3 regions of the Streptomyces sp. NBC_00358 genome follow, and region 1 is predicted to be linked to each of the others. Evidence: riboswitches for the same ligand, from Rfam matches in the RefSeq annotation. Region 1 holds a riboswitch; each other region holds the start of a gene.
What was found. Region 1 has a riboswitch for cyclic di-AMP ahead of OHT01_RS17340 (transglycosylase SLT domain-containing protein). Riboswitches for the same ligand answer to the same signal wherever they lie in the genome.

Region 1 (4,880 bases):
TCGTTCGATCCGTATTCTTCGGATCATGGCCGCTCCGACTGCATATTCACTCATCGCCACTGACCTGGACGGAACGCTGCTGCGCGGCGACGACACACTCTCCGACCGGTCCCGGGCCGCGTTGGCGAAGGTGATCCAGGCGGGTGCCCAGCATCTCGTGGTGACGGGCCGCCCCGCCCCGCGCGTGCGACCGCTCCTCGACGAACTCGGCGGTGAGGGACTGGCGGTGTGCGGACAGGGGGCGCAGCTGTACGACGCCGGGGCGGACCGCATGCTCTGGTCGGTGACCCTGGACAGGGAACTGGCGGAGACGGCGCTCGGCAAGATCGAGGCGGAGGTCGGACTGCTCTACGCGGCGGTGGACCAGGACGGTGTGGACGGCCTGACGCTCATCGAGCCGGGGTACGTGATGCCGCATCCGACGCTGCCGGCGGTGCGGGTGCCGCGCCGGGACGACCTCTGGACGGAGCCGATCAGCAAGGTCCTGCTCCGCCACCCGTCGTTGTCGGACGACGAGTTGGCGTCCGCGGCGCGGGGTGTGGTCGGTTCACTGGCGACGGTCACCATGTCCGGGCCCGGCACCGTCGAACTCCAGCCATGTGGTGTGACCAAGGCGACGGGACTCGCTCTCGCCGCCACGCACCTCGGACTCACCCCGGCGGGGACGCTCGCCTTCGGTGACATGCCCAATGACATCCCGATGTTCGACTGGGCCGCGCGCGGCGTGGCGATGGCCAACGCCCACCCGGAACTGAAGGCGGTGGCCGACGAGGTCACCCTGTCGAACGAGGACGACGGCATCGCGGTGGTCCTGGAGCGTCTCTTCGGTTTCTAGCGGCGGCAACGCGCCCGCCGGCGGACCTCGAAAGGTGCCGCCGGCGGGCGAGGGGGAAGCGGGGGTGCGATCAGTAGGCGCCGTTGACGTTGTCGATGGAGCCGTAGGTCTTGGCCGCGTAGTTGCAGGCCGCGGTGATGTTCGCGACCGGGTCGTAGATGTTCATCGACGTGCCCGGGACGTGGAAGGCCTGGAACGTGGGGTCGATGACCTGGAGCAGACCCTTGGAGGGGATGCCAGCGGCGGCGTTGGAGTCCCAGTTGTTGATGGCGTTGGGGTTGCCGGAGGACTCGCGCATCACGTTGCGGTGGATGCCGTCGTAGCTGCCCGGTATGCCCGCCTTGGCCATGACGTCCAGGGACTGCTTGATCCAGCCGTCGAGGTTGTTGGCGTACGTCTTGGCGGAGGCCTGCGTGGCGGTGGTCACCGTGGACTTGGCGACGGCCGGGGTCGCGTTCGCGGTCGTGCGCACGACGGTCGACTTCAGCGTCTTCGTGCCCACGGTCAGCTTCAGACCGGGGCGGATCAGGGAGGGGTTGTCGCCGATGACCGCGCGGTTCGCCGTGTACAGCTTCTTCCAGCCACCGCTCGTCGGGTGCTTCTGCGCAACCTTCGAAAGGGTGTCGCCCGCGACCACCTTGTAGGTGAGGAGCTGGACGTTGGGGACGACCGCGGTGTGGGCGGCCTTCGTGAGCTGGGGAGCCTGCGCCGGGGTCGCGGCCTGGGCGCCGGTGGCGCTCACGAGCGGGAGGGCGAGGGCGATGCCGCCCGTTCCGGCGGCGATCATGCCCCGGGTGATGACGTTGGTCTTCGTGCGGCGGTGCTTGCCTCGTACGGGCATGACGAATTTCCTCTCCGACGCCTGCGAGGTGAGCTGTCGGGTTCGGGCGGGAGATGCCCGGCCGCGTTCTGGGCGCGGCTTCACCCCTAGCCGGTCCGGTGTGTCCGGATCGGCGGCTTACCTGTGGTTCCCCCGCTCCTGCCGTGCGTGGGTGGGTGGGTTTCCGGGCGGCGGCAGGATTCGGCGATCCGCCCGGGATCGACGAGAACGTATGCGAGAGCACATGTCCGGAACAAGGCCAGATTTGGCTGCGAAGATCGCTTTCGCCTGGTTAGGGCACGGGGAATAAGTCCGATTGCGCCGGAATTGGATCCTCAACTTGCCTTTGGCGAACGGGTTGGCCGGAAGGCGGCGGGCGAGGGCTCCCCGGTTCGCTGGTGACTCAATTCACGAGACCAAGGGTCATCAAGGCGGCATGCCGGGTAATTCGGGCATTCGATCTTCCGGTGGCGGGTGGGTGCCGGGCCCCCGGGCGGGCGTCGGACGGCTCTTCGCGCAGGGAATCGGCAGAGGATTCGGCGCGGGATGCGCGTGATGTGCGGGGGTGTGCGGGGATGCGGGGTACGGCAGGCGTCAGGGGTGCGGCCGGTTCCGAGCCGGGGTGTCGGCCGGGCGCGTGTTGAAGTGCCGCCCGGGGTAAGGGGGTTCGGTGTGCGCGCGTGACGCGCGGGCATGGGAATGCGCGGCGCGCAGGAGGCCCGCGAGGGCGAACTCCCGCCCCCGTAGGCCTTGTCGGCCCCCTGTCGGCACCCCTGTCGCCAGTCCTGTCGGCAGTACTGTCGGCGGGCCCGTCAGCCGGCCGTGCGCGGGATCCGCTTCTCCCAGGTCCGGTGGAAGACGACCTCGTCGCCGTCCTTGCAGACGACCTCGTCGGTCGTGATGAAGTCCTGTGCGTCGCAGGTGATGGCGGAGGCCGTCTCGACGCGGGCGTCCCACGGCAGGTCGGGGCGGTGCAGTCGGATCGACCAGGTCGAGCGGGCACGGGCGGACAACGGGTCCGACTCGTCGATCGTGTACGTCTCCAGCGCGTCCTCCGTGCATTCGAGGCCGTCGGGGTACACCCGGGTACCGCCGTGGCCCGGGTCCACCTCCAGGCGCCAGGTGCCCGCGGCCACGTCACGCAGCACCAGGCGTTCCGGGCGGGGTTCGTCCAGGGTCGCGGAGACGGTCGCGCCGAGAGGTTCGGACTCCTCCGGTTCGCCGAACGCGATCGAAGGGTCCGACTCCCGTGCCCGTACGGGGAGTTCGAGCGTGCTGCCGATCGCGTCCAGGGTGAAGCCCGCCTCCGAGCCCGGCTGGGGCCAGATCCACGGCCAGTACGCGGAGGAGACGCCGAGGCGGATGCGGTGACCCGCCGGGAAGGCGTAGCCGATGGCGTTCAGGTCGAACGCGACGTTCTCCGCGGTGCCGGGTTTCCAGGGAACGGTCCGGTCGAGGCCCTGGCGCGCGGACAGGTTCAGGGCGCCTCGGGAGACGAGCGTGGACGCTCCGTCCGGGCCCACGTCGCACAGCCGGGCGATCACCTGGCCCCGGGGTGACCCGGACGTCAGTCGCAGATTGACCCGAGGGTGGCCCAGCACCCAGGTCTCCTCCGCGACCTCGAACTCGAAGCAGGCCGACCTGGCGTCCTCCTCCCGCTGGTCCGGCGGGAGGTCGGCGTCATGGCCGGAGGGCAGGAAACGGCCCGCGTCGACCCCCGTGTGCTGAGGGGACCGCACCGGCACGGGGGCGCCCTGGAGCGCGTACGCGACCGGGGTCACCGAGGGTGAGGGCCAGCCCGGGTCGCCCACCCAGCGGCCGGGGATCTCTCCGTACACGGTCGCCGGAGGGTGTGCGTCCATCACGTACGAGCGCAGAAGGGGGACGGAGAGCGCGTCCGTCTTCTCGTCCCGGAGCCAGTGGTCCCACCAGCGCAGCGTCTCCTGGAGGAAGCCGATCGCCGGTCCGGGCGGCAGGCCCCGGTCCGGGTACTGGTGCGACCAGGGACCGATGAGACCTCGTACGCGATCCGGTGGCAGGTGCTCGACCAGGCGCAGCACCGTGTCGCGGTACGGGTCGTGCCAGCCGCCGACCGCGAGGACCGCCGCGCGGACGGCGCCGAGGTCCTCCCGGGCGCTGTCGTGGCGCCAGTACGCGTCCCAGGTCTGGTGGGCGAGCCAGGTGTGGACAGAGGGGTCGACGGCTTCGAGCCGCTTCACCCACATGTCGCGCCACATCACCTCGCCCACGTGGACCGGGTCCGGCGGGCGGGCGGCGAAGGCGAGCAGGGTGGCCGCCGAGGCGTGCATACCGGCGGCCAGGACGGAACCTCCGGCGTAGTGCGCGTCGTTGTCATAGCGGTCGTCCGTCGAGCAGACCGTGACGACGGCCTTGAGCGGCTCGGGCGCGCGGGCCGCGATCCGAAGCGCGTTGAAGCCTCCCCACGCGGTCCCGAACATGCCGATCCTGCCGGTGCACCACGGCTGGGCGGCCAGCCACTCGACCACTTCCACCCCGTCGGCGGGCTCGGTCCCGGCGTGCTCGTCCCTCGGCGTGCCCTCCGAGTTTCCGTGTCCGCGCACGTCCACGCGGACGGAGGCGTAGCCGTGGCCGGCGTACCAGGGGTGGCGCTGGCGGTCGCGGGGGGCCGTCCAGTCGGTCAGGCCGTACGGGAGGTACTCCAGGAGCGCCGGTACGGGCTCCTCGGTCAGCGGGCGCCAGATCCGGGCGTACAGACGTGTGCCGTCCGAGAGGGGGACGAGGACGTCCTCATGAGTGGTTTCGTGGGGGAAGGACGTACGGATGTGCATGAGCGTCACCTCAGGGGACGGGTGCATCGTGCGGCGCGGGTACGACAGGGGGGACGGGGACGGTCGCGACCGGCCCCGGCTCGGGCTCGGCGGAGCTGTGGGACACGATCACCCCTTCGGTATATATAGCCGCACATCAATTCATATCGATCCATCTCGGCCCACATCGCCTGATCATGAACATACCGCCGGTGATCGGATGGCACCCGTGAGTCGGGGTACCCGCCGTTGGGGCACGCAGGTGCTTCCCGTGTGCCTTCCGGGTGTACTCCCGCATACCTGCTGGCGGAGCGAAGTCGGCCGGGGGACGGTGGGCGCTCGTGGTGATCGAAACGTGACCGGATACGCTGACTTGAGTGATGGCAGCGACACATCGACAAACCGTGTCATCGACCGAATGATCGACCGAGTTCGC
Region 2 (4,880 bases), 860 kb from region 1:
GTTCGTCGTCCGTCAGCACCAGGTCCGCGACCCCCAGCAGGGCCGGGAGCTGCTCCACCGTGCGGGCGGAGGCGATCGGCGCGGCGACCGTCGGCCGGGCGGCCAGCCAGGCGAGGGCGACGGTGGCGACGGCGACGTCGTGGGCTCCGGCGACCTCGTCGAGGGCGGCGAGGACCTTCGGCCCGCGGTCCGTGCCGAGGTGCTTGGCCGCGCCCGCCGCCCGGGGCGAGTCGACCGTCGTGCCCGGGCGGTACTTGCCGGTGAGGAAGCCGGAGGCGAGCCCGTAGTACGGGACGGCGGCCAGACCGGCCCGGGAGGCGATGTCCTGGAGTGCGCCCTCGTAGGTGTCGCGCGAGACCAGGTTGTAGTGCGGCTGGAGCGCGACATAGCGGGCCAGGCCCTCGCGGTCGGAGAACTCCAGGGACTCCTGGAGCCGCTCGGGCGAGATGTTGGAGGCGGCGATGTGCCGGACCTTGCCGGCCTTCACCAGCTCGTCGAGGGCGCCGATGATCTCGTCGACCGGCACCTCCGGCTTGTCGAAGTGCGTGTAGTAGAGGTCGATGTGGTCGGTGCCCAGGCGGCGCAGCGACGCGTCGGCGGCGGCCTTGATGTTGGCACCGGACAGTCCCGGGTACGCGGGGTGCTGGCTGACCTTGGTGGCGACCACGATGTCCGCGCGGTTGCCGCGCTTCGCGAGCCACTTGCCGATGAGGGTCTCGGACTCGCCGCCCTCGTTGCCCTCGATCCACGCCGAGTAGGAGTCGGCCGTGTCGAGGAAATTGCCGCCGGCGGCCGCGTAGGCGTCGAGCACGGCGAAGGAACGGCTCTCGTCGGCCGTCCAGCCGAAGACGTTCCCGCCGAGGGAGAGCGGGAAGACCTCGAGGTCCGACGAACCCAGCTTGCGAAGAGAAGTCATGTACGGCGTCAACGCCCGTACCGGATGTATGTATTCCACACCCACCGCGGGGGACCGACGCTCCCGGACCCGCCCCGCCTGACCGGCGGCCCTGACGTGGGGGGGTGACGTCAGGACCGTCGGAGATCAGGGAACAGCGCGGATCGGCGGGGAGTCAGGGGCGGGCGGGGTCGTGCGGCACACGTCGGGGGCGACGCGCGTCGGATGCCGTACGACTCGTTCAGGGGCCGTACGGGTCAGGGGTTGAGGCCCCTGGCCTGGAGCCAGGGCATCGGGTCGCTGGCGGTGGCGGCGCCGCCGAGGTGCACTTCGAGGTGCAGGTGCGGCCCGGTGACGTTGCCCGTCGCGCCCACCCGCCCGATGACATCGCCGGTGGCGACCTTCTGGCCCACATGGACGCTGATCGACGACTGGTGGCAGAACCAGAGCTCCGTACCGTCGTCGAGGGTGAGGATCGTGCGGTAGCCGTACGATCCGGCCCAGCCAGCCTCGGTGACGGTGGCGCTGTGGATCGCCTTGATGAGCGTGCCGGTGGGCGCCGCGAAGTCGAGTCCCGTGTGGTACCCGGAGGACCACAGGGCCCCGGCCTCACCGAAGCGGGAGGTCAGGGTGTACGACGAGGTCGGCAGCGTGTAGCTCTTGGCGAGCTCGGCGAGGCGCTCGGTCTCGGCCTTCGCCTTGGCCGTCTCCAGCGCCTTCTTCTTCACGGCGTCGGCCTTGGCCTCGGCGTCGTCCGCGTTCTTCTTCACGGCGGCGGTCAGGGCGGCCTGATGCGTGGTGCTGTCGGCGTGGGCCTGCTGCGACTGGGCCTGCTGCATGATGCGGGCGCGCAGCGCCGAACCGGCGTCCGTGGCGCCCTGCGCCGCGTCGGCGCTGGTCAGGCCGACGCTGGTGAGCGGAGTCGTGGAGCCCTTGGGGGTGCTGGATCCGCCGTGCGAGATCAGGGCTTCGGCGGAGTGGGTGACCGACGACAGGTCGGGCAGCGAGATCGAGACGGGGGCATTGCCCGGCGCGGCGCTGGCGATGCCACCCCCGCCGACCGCGGCTATGACACCGACGCCGAGGACGGTGGAGCTGCGGGCGAGTCCTCCGCCGCGCTGCTTGCCCGTGCGGTGCCGGCCGCGATTCGGCAGAACGGAATCCTCGGTGGGGTTCCACTCCTCCCAGGGTCCCTCGTCCTTGCCGTAGCCGAAGGTCTGCGTGTCGTTCGGCGGGAACGAGGTTGGCTGAGCAGGCGGGTTGGACGCCACGTGGGCGCGCTCCTTTCCTTCCTTGCCGCCTACCGGGTTAGCTGACGGGTTCGGAGAAGGAAGGTCTCCTACGCGCGTACGACCACTGCTTCCACAGCGGAATACGTTCGATTCACCCCACGTGATGGGTCCCCGGTTCCCTTGCGGGATTCGGCGCGTGCGCACGGAGCCGTCTCTTGTGACGGCTGGGACGACCGCACTGCGTTATCGAACGTTAATAGACTCAGGCACCGGATTCCAAGATGTTCCGACTGATCATTAACGGCTCTTGGCCGGGACTTTGAGGTCATGAGCGATGAAAAACGGGCGAGTTGGCCACGCCCTGTCGACACGGGTTCACCTGATGGCATGTCAGACGTCATGCGGAGGGGGACCGGCCGGTCACCGTTCGTGACGGAGCCGCACAAGGCCTTGCGCGGATGCCGTGAAAGGCGGTGCGCGCAGGACCGGAAAGGCCGCCCGGGCGCCGCGGGGCCCGTCGGCGAACACATCGCTCAGATGCGCCGGACGGCCAGCAGCGCCATGTCGTCCGTGAGGGCGCCGCCGGTGTGCCGGCGGACCGCCTCGGCGAGGCCGGTCAGCAGCGCGTCGGGGCCGGGGAAGACCCGTCCGGCCAGCCACGCGGCCGGATCGTAGAACCTCCCGTGCTCATCGCGGGCCTCGGACAGCCCGTCGGTGTACAGGAACAGCGTCGCCCCGCGCGGAAAGCGGTCCTGTATCGCCCGGTCGGGCCAGGTGCCCAGCTCGCCCATCCCGAGCGGCAGCGCGAAGGGCTCGGCGGCGAGGGTGACGAGCGTGCCGTCGGGACGCAGGACCAGGGGTGGCGGATGACCGCGGTTGACGACGCGGACGACGTCCTCGTCGTGCGGGATCTCCGCGAGGACGGCGGTGGTGAACTCCTCGAACGCGTCAGGGCTCTCGTGCAGGGTGCCCGGCCGGGTCAGCGCCCGCTCCAGGCGCCGGGCGACCCCCTCCAGGGTCGCCTCCTGCTCCGCGGCCTCCCGGAACGCGCCGACCACCACGGCGACGGCGGCCACGGCGGTCATCCCCTTCCCCCGTACGTCCCCGACGATCAGCCGCACGCCGTGCGGGGAGTCCTGGACCGCGTACAGGTCCCCGCCGATGAACGCGTCCTCCTGTGCCGCCTCGTACCGGGCCGCGACATCGAGGCCGTCGATCCGCGCCTCGGGCTCGGGCAGCACGGCGCGCTGCGCGTACTCGGCGATCTCCCGGACGGAGGCGAGCCGTTCGTCGCCGCGCCGGACCACGATGTTGATGAGGACGGCGAGGACGGCGGCCGTCGCCACCGTGATCACCTCGGTGACCGCGTCGACGTGCAGGACGATGCCGAGCACGCAGTGGACCACGAGCAGCGCGCCGACGGCGAGGGCGCCGGTGACGACGGTGCCGCGCAGCGAGTAGAGGGGAGCGGCGACCAGGGGCGCGGCCGTGAGGAAGGGGGCCGCGGTGTAGTCCCCCGGGGTGAAGTAGTCGTAGAGGAGCCCGACGACGACGAGCAGTGCGGGCAGGGTCCGGACGAAGGCGCGCGCGAGGGAGATCCTGCGGGGAGTCCCTGCCGTCGGGGCGGGCGGCGCGCCGCTCCCGGGGACGGCCGGCGGGGGCCCGCCGGCCCGGTCAGGGGGTTTCCCCGCTCGCTGCTCACGTCCTGGCTGCCCCACCCGTCCAGAAGACCCGGAGCGGGGACAGGGGGCGACCGGTGTGGCCCGACCGGGGGACGGCACCGGGGGACGGGCGCCGGAGGGAATCGGCCCGGGTGGCCGGTTGGTGAACCGGCTGCGGGAGAACCGGCCAGGGAGAACTCGTGGGCAAACACCAAGGGCCGGAACTCGTGAATCCGAGTTCCGGCCCTTGGCCTTGAGTAGCGGGGACAGGATTTGAACCTGCGACCTCTGGGTTATGAGCCCAGCGAGCTACCGAGCTGCTCCACCCCGCGTCGTTAAGACCAGTGTACGCCATCCGCGGGACCCCGAGCACACCCGTTTAAACGCGCCCCTTCAGCGTCGCCGGCGGGCACCCTCCGGCGCCCGCGGCGGACGGCGTCCGGCCGGGCTCGGCGGGGCAGCCAGGCCGGGGGGCGGGAGCGGAACGGGGGGTCTAGCCCGGCAGATGCCGGTTGGGGGCCTGGGCCCGGTCCGCGTACTCGGGAAGGACGACGACCTCGGCGCCCGCCGTGGCGAGGAGTCCGTTCCCGTCGGCGTCCGCGACGAAGGTGTCGGGCTCGCGCCAGGCGGTGACGACCCGCCGCACACCGGCGTCGAGGATGAGCCGGGCGCACGGAACGGGCCGGGAGGCGCGGTGGGCGCACGGCTCCAGGCTGCTGTAGACGGTGGCGGCGGGCAGCCGCGGATCGGCCGGGTCGATCTTGGCGAGGGCGGCCTCCTCGGCGTGCACGACGGGGTCGTCGCCCTCACGGGAGTGGCCCCGGGCCAGCTCGGTCCCGTCGGCCGCGACCACCACGGCGCCCACGCTGAACGCGGTCTTCGAGGGCGGGCACAGCGCCGCCAGCTCACAGGCGAGCTCCAGCCAGTGCCGGTCCGCCGCGGCGGCCAGCGGGCCGGTGCCGGGCGCGGTCGGGACGTAGCGGATGAGCACGACGTCCCCGACCGGCCGGGTCTCCACCAGCCGCAGCCGGCCCAGCGGGTAGGCCCCGGGACCGAACAGCCTCGGCGCGTCCGGCTGTCCGACGAAGAGGG
Region 3 (4,880 bases), 4.5 Mb from region 1:
GTCAGGGCGACGCGACGCCAGGTGTTCCCGGTTGAACGACGCACGACAACTCCTTGCCCGTGGTCGCGGCCCGACCATCGATAGTCTCGTTTGGACTATCGAGACGGTAGGGCCGTCCACCGTCCGGGTCAACGGTCTGTCGTGTCCTCGTCCGCCTCCGCTTCCGTGCCGTCCTCCGTCCTGTCCTCCGTGTGCTCGTCCCGGCGCTGGACCCATCGCCAGAAATCGATCATCATCCGCTCGTACCGGATTCCGAACTCCAGCGCGTCCCGCTGCCCGCGCGTCAGCAACTCCCCGACGCTCTCCGCGAGTTCCTCGTAGTCACCCAGGGTCCGGTGGTGCTCGTCGAGCTGTACGGGGCCGAGCAGTTCGGGCCGGCCGCCGAACCACAGCTTGAGGATGCCGCGTTCCCGCGCCTCGACCGGGACGAAGGCAGGGTCCTCCAGCCAGCCCCGCAGAGCCGCCCTGCCCTGGTCCGTCAGCGTGAGCACCCGGCGGTTGCGGCCGCTCTCCTGTCGCACCTGCGACAGGAGCCCGGCGTCGAGGAGACGGTCGCACTGCGCGTACACCTGCGCGTGCGGAACCGACCAGAAGGGCGCGACCGTACGCGCCGCCTCCACCTTGACGTCGTAGGCGCTGGCCTCGCCCAGCTTGTCGATGATGCCGAGGACGAGATACGAGGCGGTGGTCAACCGAGCGTCAGCCATGGGGCGACGGTATCGCCACGCGATCACCGGGTGGCGGGCACCGCCCGCACGGTTGCCCCGGCACGATCGCCCGGCGGCCGGCGCCCGACGCGAAGAAGCTCCGGGTGCCCGGCACAATGCGGGGTAGACGGGCGATCACACAGCCGACCGCACGTCAGGCCCGACGGGCACCCGCACAAGGAGTTCCTGTGACCACCTACGTCATCACCGTTCCCGGAACGTTCGTCCACGGCCTCTCGGACGGCTCCCGTGCCGACGTGGAACGCAGGCTTCGCCCTCAGGATCCGCAGAACACGGACCTGGGCGAGAGCGAGGAGCTGAGCCTGCTGACCGTGGACGAGAACAACACGTTCTCCGTCCGGCTCGAAGTCGAGGCGGCGAACCAGAGGAGCGCCGAAGCCGAAGCCGTGCGGCTGGTCGCCGACGCGCTCCGTGACAGCGGCCTGTCCGAGGACGACGCTCCGCTGGGACCCGCGGCCGTCACCGGGATCGACCGGGAATTCTGACGACGCGGCGGCCGACCGGCCTCACGGACGACCAGGCCCGCGCGACGTCCGGGCCGGACCTCGGACCGGCCGTACACCACGCCCCGGACCGGTACACCACGTCCCGGACCGGCCGTACGACGGGATCTCAGACCGGCCGTACGACGCTGTGGATCGCGGCCTGTCCGGCGTACTCGATCGACTCCTCGGCGATGCGCGCTCCGGGGCTCGGGGCGTGGACCATCATGCCGTCGCCGACGTACAGGCCGACGTGACTCAGGTTGGCGTGGAAGAAGACCAGGTCACCCGGCTGGATGCCGGGAAGGGCGATCGCCGGGCCGACCTGCGCCTGGTCGTGCGTCGCCCGGGGCAGCATGACCCCGGCACTCTTCCAGGCCGCCTGGGTGAGTCCGGACGGGTCGTACGAACCGGGTCCCGACGCTCCCCACACGCACGGTCTGCCGATCTGCGCACGGGCGAAGGCGACCGCCTCCGCCGCCCTGCTGTCATGTCCGACGACGGGGGGGGCGGCGCCGGCGACGAGGCTGTCGATGCTGAACCCGGAACTCGTGTCGGCGGGTCCGGGGGCGGCGGGCCACACCTGCTCCCTGGCGGTCCGCAACGGCTCCCGCCAGGCCTCGTCGGCGGGCCGGGGCGCCGGATCGTACGAGGGGGGCCGGGCCGCCGCCTCGTACGCGGGAGGCATGGGGGCCGACTGGTACGAGGCGGGCGCCGACGCCGGTGCGTACGAGGGGGGCGTGGGTGCCGACTCGTACGAGGCGGGCGCCGGCGCCGGTGCGTATGAGGGGGGCGTGGGCGCCGACTCGTACGAGAGGGGCAGGAGCACCGACCGGGACTCGGCAGGCTGGGGCGCCTCGTACGAGGCGGGCTGCGGCGCCGACTCGTAGGCGAGAGGCAAGAGCACGGACCGGTACTCGGGTGGCTGCGGCGCCGCCTCGAACGAAGTGGGCTGGGCCGCCGCCTCGTACGCGAGAGGCAGCAGCACCGACCGGGACTCAGGAGGCTGAGGGGCCGAAGGAAACGCGGGGGCCGCGGGGGCCGACGCGTAGGCAGCGGGCACGGGGGCCGGCTCGAACGCCACCGACTGCGGCGCCGGTTGGAACGGCGCGGGCTGCGGCGCCTGCTGGAAGGCCGGAGGCTGGGGCGCTTGCTGGAACGTCGGAGCCTGAGCTGTCGGCTGAAACGCCGGAGCCTGGGGTGTCGACTGGAAGGCTGCGGGCTGGGGCACCTGCTGGAACGCCGGAGCCTGAGCTGTCGACTGGAACGCCGGAGCCTGGGGTGTCGGCTGGAACGAAGGGAGTTGGGGCTCCGCCACCGGCCGGTACTCGACCGCCTGGGCCTGGACGACCGGCCCGCTCTGGCGCGCCGCGTGCCGCGACAACAGCTCCTGCGCGGCGGCCAGTTTGCGCCGAGCGCTGTCCTTCTTCATGTGCAGCGAGGACTTCTGCGGCGCGGCGGCCGGAGCGGACGCCGCCGGGAGCGCCGCGAGGACCGCCGCCTCGGCTCCCGGCACAGCCGGGACCCGCCCGGGCGTCATCTCGGCACCCGAGCCCGCCGTCAGTTCCAGGACAGGGCGAGCGGCCGGTTCCGGACTCGGACCCGCGGTCAGCTCTCGCACCGGTGCCGCCGCCAACTCGGCTACGGGTCGGCCGATCTGCTCCAGTTGATACACCGTCGGGAGCTCCGCCGGGAGCTCCTTCGGCCGTCTCGCACCCTCCGTCGGACGGGCGCCTCCCGTGCCGCGGTCCGGTTGCCTGTCGGCGGGCAGGATGGCCGGGGCCGAGGGTCCGTACCGGGAACGAGCCCCGTCGAACCACTGCTGCATCAGAGCTTCCTGGGCGGGGTCGACCTCCGCCCGTCCCTGGCCGACGACTCGCCGGTTGGGCCTGCGGGTGCGGTTCGCCGAGGCGCGGGTGGCGTTGAAGTTGCCGGTGGCGCTCTCCGCCTGGTCGTAGAGGGACGAAAGCCGTCGGCGGACTTCTTCGCCACTGGGCGGGGTGTGTTCCGGCGCCATGGAGTGGTGCTCCTTCCGTCATCCGCCTACCGGGTTAGCTGTCGGGTTCGGGCGGACGATTCCGGAAGGTATGCCCTACGACCCCTGCCCCGTAAGGCAGTTGGGTCGATTCACCCCAAGTTCGGTGGGTCCCCGGCTCCAGCTGTCACGAGAACAGGCCGGACTCGGCGGAGGCCGCACCGCCCGGCGAACTTCGCCGGAGGGAGTCGGACGGCCTGCTGGCCAACTTAGCCATGATGTGCACCCGATGTGAAGATCCACGTCCCAGATGTCCGATACATTTTCGTGACCTTCATCGCATCACCTCGCAGCGCAACGGCGAGGACACACGGCGTACTCGAAACGACGTCCGACCACGTCCGTTGAGGCGATCGGCACCCCGGTCCCGTCCGGACTCCACTCCAGACCCCGGCCCGAACCCGGTCGGGCCGACCCGGTCCAGCCTGTCCCGACCGGGGGCGCAAACGCGCCGCGGTCGCACGCCTGTCGGAAGTGTGCGCGCAACTGACGTTCACTGACATCCCGTTCAACATCGACGGCGCCCGATGGTCACACCTTGACCGGTTCTGGCCGAGCTGGCCGGATGACCGCTACGGCCACGTCCCGGCCCTACCTTCGAGGCACGGAAGACCACGAGAGCGAGCCGAGGATCCCCACGTGCACGATGCGCCGATCTATGCCCAACTGATCTCCGAACGCGGCGACATACCCACGCTCGTCCGGAGCGAAGCCCGTCGGCTGCAACGCGACTTCGAGTGGATCCTGAGCTGGGATCCCTCCACGGGCGTCCCGCTTCCCGCGTCCGCCGCACGACTCGCGTCCGGCAGCCGCCGCGCCTTCTCCCCCGGTCCGGACCTCGACGACCGGCCGGCCGGACCCGGCCGCTAGAGAACGCCGGGTTCGCGGCCCGGCTCGTCGACGGGGAGGGTTCCCGACCCGTCGACGGCCCGGGTCACCAGGTCGGCGACCGCCGAACCCGTGGCCCGATGCCAGGTCCGGGCGCGCCGGAGCATCGCGTGGTCACCGCCCTCGACCCGCACGGCACTCGCGGAGGAGCCCGCCTCCGCGGCCCGGCGGACGAGAGCGAACGACTCCTTGGGATCGGTGACCCGGTCCCGGTCGCCGTGCAGCACGATCACCCGCGTGTTTTGGAGGTGGGCGACCGGCTCACCCTCCGGGCACCACGGCGCGAGCGCCACCACGGCCCTGACCTGCGGCGCGGTCGCGGCACGCAGTGCGGCACGGCCGCCCATCGAATGTCCCACGAGCACGACCGGCACCTCCCCCACCAGGTCGGCGAGTTCGGCCAGCGCCCGCAGGACATCGACGAGCGGGTCGGCGTCCGCGCCGTTCCACCCCCTGTGCCGGTAGCGCACCTCACCGACGAACGTGCCCTCGTCCGGCAGAGCACGCGTCACGGCGCGCAGGAAGGGCCGCATCCGCAACCGGGCGACGTTCCACGGCCGTACCGGCGCCCTACTGTCCGCGGTGCCACCGTGCAGGACCAGTACGGCGGCACGCGTCGGACCCGAGCCCGGACGGGCGACGCGAAACGGCACCAGTGCCGCGGGCGCGTCAACCACTCCGGGCCCGGACACATCGTCCGCCGACATCCGAGCAGAGCCTCGCATGGCACCTCTCCACCTTCAGGGC

Region 2: it holds a riboswitch for cyclic di-AMP, as region 1 does, so the genes downstream of both, OHT01_RS21150 (M23 family metallopeptidase) here and OHT01_RS17340 (transglycosylase SLT domain-containing protein) in region 1, are expected to answer to the same signal.
Region 3: it holds a riboswitch for cyclic di-AMP, as region 1 does, so the genes downstream of both, OHT01_RS37065 (C40 family peptidase) here and OHT01_RS17340 (transglycosylase SLT domain-containing protein) in region 1, are expected to answer to the same signal.

What each region holds. Positions count from the first base shown of each region.
Region 1 is NZ_CP107976.1:4,130,089-4,134,968, reverse strand. It holds gene OHT01_RS17345 (HAD family hydrolase) at 26-835, shown strand; gene OHT01_RS17340 (transglycosylase SLT domain-containing protein) at 906-1,676, opposite strand; cyclic di-AMP (ydaO/yuaA leader) riboswitch at 1,680-1,840, opposite strand; gene OHT01_RS17335 (CocE/NonD family hydrolase) at 2,468-4,465, opposite strand.
Region 2 is NZ_CP107976.1:4,990,045-4,994,924, reverse strand. It holds gene OHT01_RS21155 (aldo/keto reductase) at 1-916, opposite strand, end outside; gene OHT01_RS21150 (M23 family metallopeptidase) at 1,153-2,166, opposite strand; cyclic di-AMP (ydaO/yuaA leader) riboswitch at 2,178-2,332, opposite strand; gene OHT01_RS21145 (PP2C family protein-serine/threonine phosphatase) at 2,661-3,845, opposite strand; tRNA gene OHT01_RS21140 (tRNA-Met) at 4,047-4,120, opposite strand; gene OHT01_RS21135 (dihydrofolate reductase family protein) at 4,282-4,880, opposite strand, start outside.
Region 3 is NZ_CP107976.1:8,651,345-8,656,224, reverse strand. It holds gene OHT01_RS37080 (DUF2306 domain-containing protein) at 1-44, opposite strand, end outside; gene OHT01_RS37075 (PadR family transcriptional regulator) at 129-707, opposite strand; gene OHT01_RS37070 (hypothetical protein) at 896-1,213, shown strand; gene OHT01_RS37065 (C40 family peptidase) at 1,341-3,227, opposite strand; cyclic di-AMP (ydaO/yuaA leader) riboswitch at 3,235-3,407, opposite strand; gene OHT01_RS37060 (hypothetical protein) at 3,885-4,115, shown strand; gene OHT01_RS37055 (alpha/beta hydrolase) at 4,112-4,858, opposite strand.